3 regions of the Janthinobacterium sp. HH102 genome follow, and region 2 is predicted to be linked to each of the others. Evidence: predicted binding sites of a transcription regulator. Region 2 holds the regulator's gene; each other region holds the start of a gene.
The links. The regulator LexA, encoded in region 2, represses DNA repair genes until DNA is damaged. The targets are predictions, from matches to a motif close to ACTGTATNNNNATACAGT.
Positions count from the first base shown of each region.

Region 1: the regulator LexA is predicted to act here: its motif matches at 1,144-1,161, upstream of imuA (translesion DNA synthesis-associated protein ImuA).
Region 3: the regulator LexA is predicted to act here: its motif matches at 1,873-1,890, upstream of JAB4_RS26520 (DNA topoisomerase IV subunit B).

Region 1 covers NZ_CP062062.1:5,095,617-5,098,890, reverse strand. The annotation lists gene JAB4_RS23190 (putative Na+/H+ antiporter) at 1-975, opposite strand, end outside; gene imuA (translesion DNA synthesis-associated protein ImuA) at 1,182-1,892, shown strand; gene JAB4_RS23180 (DNA polymerase Y family protein) at 1,822-3,274, shown strand, end outside.
Region 2 covers NZ_CP062062.1:4,944,529-4,947,802, reverse strand. The annotation lists gene JAB4_RS22575 (cystathionine gamma-synthase family protein) at 1-796, shown strand, start outside; gene lexA (transcriptional repressor LexA) at 1,033-1,668, opposite strand; gene rpsF (30S ribosomal protein S6) at 1,944-2,333, shown strand; gene priB (primosomal replication protein N) at 2,354-2,653, shown strand; gene rpsR (30S ribosomal protein S18) at 2,679-2,969, shown strand; gene rplI (50S ribosomal protein L9) at 2,997-3,274, shown strand, end outside.
Region 3 covers NZ_CP062062.1:5,822,788-5,826,061, reverse strand. The annotation lists gene JAB4_RS26520 (DNA topoisomerase IV subunit B) at 1-1,794, opposite strand, end outside; gene kdpF (K(+)-transporting ATPase subunit F) at 2,257-2,346, shown strand; gene kdpA (potassium-transporting ATPase subunit KdpA) at 2,346-3,274, shown strand, end outside.

The sequences.
Region 1 (3,274 bases), 150 kb from region 2:
CAGACTCGAGACGATCGGTTGCAGCCACCATTGCTGCATGCCGCCCAGTACCACCAGGCCGCCGAGGAAGAAGCCGACCAATAAACCCTCTTTCAGGATCAGCGGGCTTTGATAGCGCTCATACGCCTGCACGAAGCCGAGGAAGAACAGGAACAGGCCGATGAACAGCACGGGATGATGCGCCAGGGTCACGACGCCGGCCAGCACGATCATGTGCACGAGGCTGACGGCCAGCGGCACTTTCGGCGCTTCGACTTCACCGGCTTTCGGCTTGATGTCGGAGGTATTGCTGTGCAGATATTTGCGCAGCAAAATGCTCACGCCCGTGGCGTTGACCAGCACGGCGATGGCGGCTTTCCAGCCGAAATGGGTGGCCATGAAGGCGCTGTCCCAGTTCCATGTGGTGGCCACCATCAGCACGGGTGGTGCCGCATACGAGGTCAGGGTACCGCCGATGGAAACGTTGACGAACAGCACGCCCAAGGCGCCGTATTTCAGCCATTCAGGGATGCCCGGGCGGAAGATTTGCGGCGCCAGCATCAGCGCGGCCAGGGTCATGGCGGCCGGTTCCGTGATCAGGGAGCCCGTCAGCGGCACGAGCGCCAGGCCCAGCCAGACGAGGGCCAGTTCCGTGCGCAGCGGCATCACGCGCGCCACGCCTTTCAACAGGCGCTGCACGGCGTCGAGCACGGGGCGCGAGGCGGCCACGACCATGACGACGAAGACGAACAGCGGTTCCGTGTAATGGCGCGACTCGGCGTACTCGATGGCCGCATCGCTGCCCGAGACAAAGGCCATGATGATGATCAGGATGAAGGCCCAGAAGCCGAACACGACTTCCACTTCGCCCAGCAGATGCAGCAAGCCCGCATGGCGGGGGTGGCGCCGCGATAATGTTTCAAACGATTTGGCGGCGAAGGTGTGGATGAGCGCAAGGCCGAAGACGATGGCGCTGATGAGTTGGATGGTGGTCAAATGCGTTTCCTTATGGACGGAGGAAGCCGCCCGGTGCATTGCCGAGCGGTAAGGAGAGTGCTTATGGTACAGCAATCGATGCCAGAAACGGGGTTTTTCGGACATGGCGGAGCGGCCTGCGGGCAGGCGCTGCGCAGATAAGCCTTGCCAAAAGCGGGTCCGGATAGTACTGTATATGCATACAGTATTCATCTTGATATTCAATTATGCAACATTCCCAATTGATGGCGTCGCCGGAAGCCTTGCACCCGTCCCTGTGGCGTGCGTCGCAGCTGGGCCAGGGCGCCGCGCGCTGCCTGGATACGGGCTTTGCCGCCCTGTCGGCGCAGCTGCCCGGCGGCGGCTGGCCCAGCGGCAGCCTTATCGATCTGCTGGTGCAGCAGCCGGGCAGCGGCGAATTGCGGCTGCTGGCGCCCGCGCTGGCGCAGCTGCCGGGCTTGCCCATCGTGCTGCTGCAGCCGCCCCATCCGCCGCAGGCGCTGGCCCTGGCCGCGCAGGGGCTGGCGCCGTCGCAATTGCTGTGGCTCAAAAGCGCCGGCAGCAAGGATGCCCTGTGGGCGGCCGAGAACATCTTGCGCAGCGGCACGTGCGGCGCCCTGCTGTTCTGGCAATCGCACGTGCGCGCCGACAGCCTGCGCCGGCTGCACCTGGCGGCGCAGTCGGGCAACACCCTGTTCTGCATGCTGCGCCCCCTGCACGGCGCGCAGGATGCGTCGCCCGCGCCGCTGCGCCTGTCCGTGCGCCCGGCCGCCGGCGGCATCGAGATCGGCTTCATCAAGCGCCGGGGACCGCAGCGCGACGCGCCGTTGTTCCTGCCCCTGCAACCTCCTTCATTATTGCTGCGCCATGCGACTCTGGATCGGCCTGTGCCTGCCCCGGCTCCCGCTCGAAGTATTTTGCCCGCGCTGGTCGGCTGACCACCTCGGCGTGGTGCTGGAGCAGGAGCAAGTGATGGCCCTGTCGCCGCTGGCCTTGGCGGCCGGCATCCGGCCCGGCATGCGCCGGGCGGGCGCGCTGATGCTGGCACCGCAGGCGCGTTTGCACGAGCGCTCGCCCGAGCTGGAAGCGCAGGCCCTGCAGGCGGTGGCGCTGGCGCTGCTGCAATATTCGCCGCTGGTGGCGCAGGGCGAGGAAGCGACCCTGCTCGTCGACGCGGGCGCCAGCCTGCGCCTGTTCGGCGGCGTGCGCGCCCTGTGCCGGCACATTGCGGCCAGCTTGCGCGCGCTCGGCTACACGGCCCAGCTGTCGTGCGCTCCCACGGCACGCGGTGCCTGGCTGCTGGCGCGCGCCAGTACGCGCCGGGGCCGGACCTTGAGCATGGCCAGCCTGGTGCGCCGGCTCGATGGCTTGCCGTGCGCCTTGCTGCCGCCCGCGCGCCCCTGGCTCGACTGGTTCGAGGGCATCGGCTGCCGCACCCTGGGGCAGTTGCGCCACTTGCCCCGGCCCGGCTTGCAGCGCCGCTGCGGCGGGGCCTTGCTGGACATGCTCGACGACGCGCATGGCCACAGCACGGAACTGTTCGTCTGGCTCGAGGCGCCGCCCACGTTCCGCGCCAGCCTGGAACTGTTCGACCGCGTGGAGCACGCCGACGCGCTGCTGTTCGGCGCGCGCCGCCTGCTGCAGCAAATGACGGGCTGGCTGTGCGCGCGGCAATTTGCCGTCGAGCGCATACAGCTGCTGCTGGCGCACGAGCGGGGCAGGGTGGCGCGCCCGCCCACCGTCATCGACCTGGCGCTGGGCGAAGCCGTCTGGCGCGACGAGCATCTGGTGCGTTTGCTCAAGGAACGCCTGGCGCAACTGGTGCTGGAGGCGCCCGTGATCGGCCTGAGCCTGGAAGCGCTGCAGGTGCAAGCGATGGCGCCGCCCAGCGAGACCCTGTTCCCCGAGCCGGGCGGCACGCCGCAGGAGCGTCAGCGCCTGCTGGAATTGCTGGTGGCGCGCCTAGGTACAGACAATGTCTTGCAGGCTGCGCCGCGCGCCGATTACCGCCCCGAGGCGGCCAACCAGTGGCTGCCGCTGCCGGCCAGGGGCAGTGGCAAGAACGCGCCACCCGACTTGCCGCCCGGCTTGTCCGGCATGCCCCGTCCCGGCTGGCTGCTGGCCCAGCCCATCGCCCTCTTGATGCGCGAGCACAGGCCCTTCTATGGCTCGCCCCTGAAAATGGTGTCCGTTGCCGAGCGCATCGAAGCGGGCTGGTGGGGCCAGTCGCAGGCGCGCGATTATTTCATTGCGGAAGGCCTCGACCACGCCCACTACTGGGTCTACCGCGAACGCATCGCCGGCAGCGGCGAAGACGCCG
Region 2 (3,274 bases):
GCGCATCGTGTTCGTGGAAACCATCGCCAATCCGCGCACGCAGATCGCCGACCTGAAAAAAATCGGTGACCTGTGCCGCGAAAAGGGCATCTTGTACATCGTCGACAACACGATGACGACGCCGTATTTGTTCCGCCCGAAAGCCGTGGGCGCGGGCCTCGTGGTCAATGCCTTGACGAAATCCATCGGCGGTCACGGCAATGCATTGGGCGGCAGCTTGACGGACACGGGCGTGTCCGACTGGACGCAGTATCCGAATATTTTCGAGAATTACAAGAAGGCGGCGCCCGCGCAGTGGGGCATCGCGCAGATCCGTGCCAAGGCCTTGCGCGACTTCGGCGCGTCCCTGGGGCCGGAAGCGGCGCACCATATCGCCGTCGGCGCGGAAACCATGGCCTTGCGCATGGACCGCACCTGCTCGAACGCCCTGGCGCTGGCCACCATGCTGGCCGCCGATCCGCGAGTGGCGGCCGTGCACTACCCGGGCTTGGCGTCGCACCCGCAGCACGCCTTGGCGAGCGACCTGTTCCGCAGCTATGGTTCGCTGTTCAGCTTTGAATTGAAGGATGGCATCGATTGCTTCGATTTCCTCAATCGTTTGAATCTGGCTATTCCCGCGAGCAACCTGGGCGACACGCGCACCCTGGTCATTCCCGTCGCCCACACGATCTTCTATGAGATGGGCGCCGAGCGCCGCGCCAGCATGGGCATCGCCGAATCGCTGATCCGCGTCTCCGTCGGTATCGAGGATGAGGTGGATCTGCTTGAGGATTTCCGCCAAGCACTCGATGTATAAGTCGCCGGACAAATGAAAAGGGCCGCAACAGTCATGCTGTTGCGGCCCTTTGTTCGTGCAGTCGTTTAATGCCAGTTGCGCATCAGTCCCACAGCCAGGCCTTCCAGGGCGAATTCATCTTTCGGCAGCAGTTCGATGACGGAAACTTAGGTGTCAGAACTTAGGTGTCAGGCATGAGAAGGGGCCGCAACTAAAAACTGGGGTCAGACCCGGCGGGTCTGACCCCGGCAGGCAACTTAATGCCAGCTGCGCATCAAGCCGACTGCCAGGCCTTCCAGGGCAAATTCATCTTCCGGCGACACGGTGATGACCTTGAAATCCGGGTTTTCCGGCAGCAATTCGATGACGGAACCCGTCTTCTTGTAGCGCTTGACCGTGACTTCGTCGCCGATGCGGGCCACGACGATCTGGCCATTCTTGGCGCTGTCGACCTTTTTGACGGCCAGTAAATCGCCATCCATGATGCCGGCGTCGCGCATGGACCAGCCGCGCACCTTCAGCAGGAAGTCGGGCTTGGCCGAGAACAGGGCCGGGTCCACGTTGTAGCTCGCTTCCAGGTTTTCCTGGGCAAGGATGGGCGAACCGGCGGCCACCCTGCCGATCAGGGGCAGCGACATCAGCAGCGCCGCCGGCACTTTCGATGGCGGCGCTTCGGCTGCCGCGCCGATCAGGCGGATGCCGCGCGAGGTGCCGGGCGAAATCTCGATCGCGCCCTTGCGGGCCAGGGCCTGCAAATGCTCCTCGGCCGCATTGGCCGATTTGAAACCCAGTTCATTGGCAATTTCGGCACGGGTGGGGGGAAAGCCCGTGTTTTCAATCGCGTCCTTGATCAGGTTCAGGATTTGTTCTTGTCGTGCTGTCAGCTTGATCATGAGCGGTGGGTGCATACTAAAATGCTGTCTATATGAACAGTCTGTATTTTTGTACAGTATCGCCCACTATGCAAGGGGATTTCCGTGTTTTCGGCGAATTTCGCAAGAAATACTTGTTCCCGGTCGAAAAGCACGGTGGTCCGCGGGCTTTTCGGGCACTGGCGCAAGCAATGATTGAAACGTTTGCAAAAGGCGGTTATAATCTTCGGCTGACCTTCCCACACCCGTCTTGACGCCGGGGTGGGCGATTATCAATCCGACCTGAAGGAGTTTGCATGCGTCATTATGAAATAGTCTTTATCGTCCATCCGGACCAAAGCGAGCAAGTGCCCGCGATGATCGAACGCTACAAAGCCAGCGTAACCACCCGCGGCGGTTCGGTTCACCGCGTGGAAGATTGGGGCCGCCGTCAAATGGCTTACTCGATCCAAAAGCTGCCTAAAGCACACTACATCTGCCTGAACATCGAATGCGACAACGAGACCCTGGTCGAGTTGGAAACAGCATTCAAATTCAATGATGCCGTGTTGCGTCACCTGACCGTTAAAATGAAGAAAGCTGAAACAGCTCCTTCGCCGATGATGAAATCGGTACAACGCGAAGACGCGGCCAAAAGCCACCGCACCGAAGCACCAGCAGCCGCTCCAGCCGCAGCAGCAGCTTAATTTTTGACCAGGATCGTGCGCTGAACCAGCTACAAGTCACCGCCATCATTGCCGAGCGCGAAATATTGCGCTATACCCCGGCAGGGCTGCCGATTGTGAATGCAGTATTGCAACACAGTTCGCAGCAGATGGAAGCAGGGATTGCCCGTTTGACCGAGTTTGATGTTGCCGCGCTAGCCGCTGGCGAAATTTCAGGCCGGTTCAGTCAGGCAAGCTTGGGCGGGGTGTATCAGTTCACGGGTTTCCTGGCCAGGAAGAGCCGCAACAGCAAGAGTTTGGTGTTTCACATCATTGATTTTAGTGCAGTCAATTCTGACTAGCGCATTTTAGATACAGGAGCCTGACATGGCATTCGGTAAAAAGTTCGACAAAAATAAGCTCAAGCTTAAAGAAAAACGCAAACAGCAAAACCCTTTGTTCAAACGTAAGAAGTTCTGCCGCTTCACGGCAGCTCACGTTGAGCAAGTCGACTACAAAGACGTCGACACGCTGAAAGACTTCGTCCAGGAAAACGGCAAGATCATGCCAGCACGCCTGACCGGTACCAAAGCGCACTACCAGCGCCAAGTCGACACCGCAATCAAGCGCGCTCGCTTCCTCGCGCTGCTGCCATACACCGATCTGCACCACGCTTAATCGGTCAGATATTCCTGGAGAAGAACTATGCAAATCATTCTGTTAGAAAAAGTTGTAAACGTCGGTAACCTCGGCGAAGTCGTCAAAGTCAAAGACGGTTACGCACGTAACTTCCTGATCCCGCAACGCCTGGCACGTCGTGCTACGGCAACCGCTGTGGCTGAATTCGAAGTCAAGCGCGCCGAACTGGAAAAAGCTGCTGCCGCCAAACTGGCCGCATCGCAAGCCCAGGGCGAAAAACTGAGCGGCCTGACCGTTCAAGTTGCTCAAAAAGCTGGCGTCGATGGCCGTCTGTTCGGTTCCGT
Region 3 (3,274 bases), 880 kb from region 2:
GAAGCGCGAGATCGACCAGGCGCCCTGTTTCACGCCTTCCTTGCGCAGCTTGTCCTCGATGGCGACCAGCTCGCCGTCGTCGAGCGCATAGATTTTCTGCATCGGCTTCTTGCCGCGCGCCGGCGCGTCCACGCGGTACAACGGCGGACGGGCGATGCAGATGTGGCCCTTGTTGATCAGGACCGGGAAGTGCTTGAAGAACAGGGTCAGCAGCAGTACCTGGATGTGCGAGCCGTCCACGTCCGCATCCGACAGGATGCAGATCTTGCCGTAGCGCAGGCCCGACAGGTCGGGAGAGTCGCCCACGCTGTGCGGATCGACGCCGATGGCCACCGCAATGTCATGGATCTCGTTATTGGCGAACAGGCGGTCGCGGTCCGTCTCCCACGAGTTCAGGACCTTGCCGCGCAGGGGCAGGATCGCCTGGAATTCCTTGTCGCGGCCCATCTTGGCCGAACCGCCCGCCGAGTCGCCCTCGACGAGGAACAGTTCATTGCGCGCGATGTCCGACGATTCGCAGTCGGTCAGCTTGCCCGGCAACACGGCCACGCCCGAGGATTTTTTCTTTTCCACTTTTTGCAGCGAGCGCTGGCGCGACTGCGCCTGCTTGATCACGAGCTCGGCCAGCTTCTTGCCATAGTCGACGTGCTGGTTCAGCCACAGTTCCAGCGGCGGCTTGGTAAAGGTCGACACGAGGCGCACGGCGTCGCGCGAATTGAGGCGTTCCTTGATCTGGCCCTGGAATTGCGGGTCCAGCACCTTGGCCGACAGCACGAACGATGCGCGCGCGAACACGTCTTCCGGCAGCAGCTTCACGCCTTTGGGCAGCAGCGAGTGCATTTCGACGAAGTTTTTCACGGCGCCGAACAGGCCGTCGCGCAAGCCCGATTCGTGCGTGCCGCCATTCGAGGTGGGAATCAGGTTGACGTACGATTCGCGCACGATGGCGCCTTCTTCCGTCCAAGCCACGACCCAGGCCGCGCCTTCGCCTTCGGCAAAGCCTTCCGAGTCCGGGCCCGCGTATTGCGCGCCTTCGAACAGGGGAATCAGGGTTTCGCCGTTCGATACCTGCGCCAGCGTTTCGGTCAGGTAGCCGCGCAAGCCTTCCGCGTACTGCCAGGTCTGCGTATCGCCCGTCTTCGCGTTGGTCAGCGTGACGGTCACGCCCGGCAGCAGCACGGCTTTCGAGCGCAGCAGGCGTTGCAGCTCCGTTTGCGAGATGTTCGGCGAATCAAAGTATTTCGCATCGGGCCAGGCGGTGACGCGCGTGCCGGATTTTTTGCCGTCGCGCGGGGCGGGGCGGGAACTCAGGGGCTCGATCACGTCGCCGTTGGCAAACACCATGTGGTGCAGGCCATTGCCATCGCTTTCCTTGCGCCAGACGGTGATTTCCAGGCGCGTCGACAGCGCATTGGTGACGGACACGCCGACGCCGTGCAAGCCGCCCGAGAACGCGTAGGCGCCGCCCGAACCCTTGTCGAACTTGCCGCCCGCGTGCAGCCGTGTAAACACGATTTCCACCGTCGGCACGCCTTCTTCCGGGTGCAGGCCGACGGGAATGCCGCGGCCATTGTCTTCGACGGTGATGCTGCCATCCGTGTTCTGCGTCACGGCGATATGCGTGCAATGACCGCCCAGCGCCTCGTCGGAGGCATTGTCGATCACTTCCTGAATGATGTGCAGCGGATTTTCAGTGCGGGTGTACATCCCCGGGCGCTGCTTGACGGGTTCCAGTCCTTTCAGGACACGGATGGATGATTCGCTGTAGTCGGATGCTGGTTTTTTAGTGGCCATACGTGTTCAAGCTAAGTAAAGACAGTGGTTGGAACGCCAGGCCAGGGCACTGCGGGCGCAATGACAGCGGCGGCGATAACTGTATGAATATACAGTATATCCCGTCCAGCGTCACTGGGAGAGGGCAGTGCGGCAGGCTTGGCGTCCTTGTGCGGACGCTCGCGCATTCTATCTTGTCCGGCGAGCAATAGCGCTACTCCAAGGCAACAACAGTGCGCCGCGCGCGTGGTTTTGCGCCAATTGTGATGGATTTTATGCGGTAAAGCCGCCTTTTTTACATCTTGTTTACAGCTGCCTTCCCAGTCTTTACGAATTTTTTAGACCCTTTTGGCTAATCTGCTCACTATCAAAACAAACCTGAATGAGGGTGGGAATGGATCTCGTGTATCTCGGCTTGATTGCCGTGTTTTTCGTCGTGGCGGCCGGCTTTGCCGTCGCCTGCGACAAATTAGGGAGCGTCAAATGAACGCGTTTTATGTGCTGGGCGCCGTCGTCTCGGCCGGCCTGCTCGTGTATTTGCTGGTGGCGCTGCTGAAGGCGGAGGAACTGTGATGACGACGCAATCGATATTGTTGTTGGTGGCCTTCCTGGCCGTGCTGCTGGCCGCCGGCTATCCGCTGGGCCTGTACATGGCCAAGGTGGCCGGCGATGGCCCCGTGCGCGGCCTGGGCTGGCTGCAAAAGCTGGAAAACCTGCTGTACCGCTGGTCCGGCCTTCCCGCCGACAAGGCCATGGGCTGGAAAAGCTATGCCATCGCCCTGATCGTGTTTAACACGGTGGGCGCCGTCTTCGTCTACGGCCTGCAGCGCCTGCAGGGCTTCCTGCCCCTCAATCCCCAGGGCCTGGGCGCCGTCAGCCCCGATTCCTCGTTCAATACCACCGTCAGCTTCGTCGCCAACACCAACTGGCAGGGCTACGGCGGCGAACAGACCATGAGCTATCTGACGCAGATGCTGGGCATGGCCTGCCAGAATTTCTTTTCGGCGGCCACCGGCATCGCCGTGATCTTCGCGCTGGTGCGCGGCTTCGCCTCGCGCTCGGGCAAATCGATCGGCAATTTCTGGGTCGACCTGGTGCGCTCGACCCTGTACATCCTGCTGCCGCTGTCCCTGGCCCTGTCCGTCGTCTTCATGGGCGAAGGCATGATCCAGAATTTTTCCGCCTATAAGGAAGTGACCCTGCTCGACCACGTGGCGTATGAAACGCCGAAGGTGACGGCCGACGGCCAGCCCGTGCTGGACGCCGCCGGCAAACCCGTGATGGAAGCGCAAGTGGCGGCCACGCAGACGATCGCCATGGGCCCCGTCGCGTCGCAGGAATCGATCAAGCTGCTGGGCACGAATGGCGGCGGCTTCTTCAATGCCAACTCCTCGCATCCGTACGAAAACCCGACCGTGCTGTCGAACTTCCTGCAGATGCTGGCCATCTTCATCATTCCCGCCGGCCTGTGCTTCACCTTCGGCCGCATGGTGGGCGACAT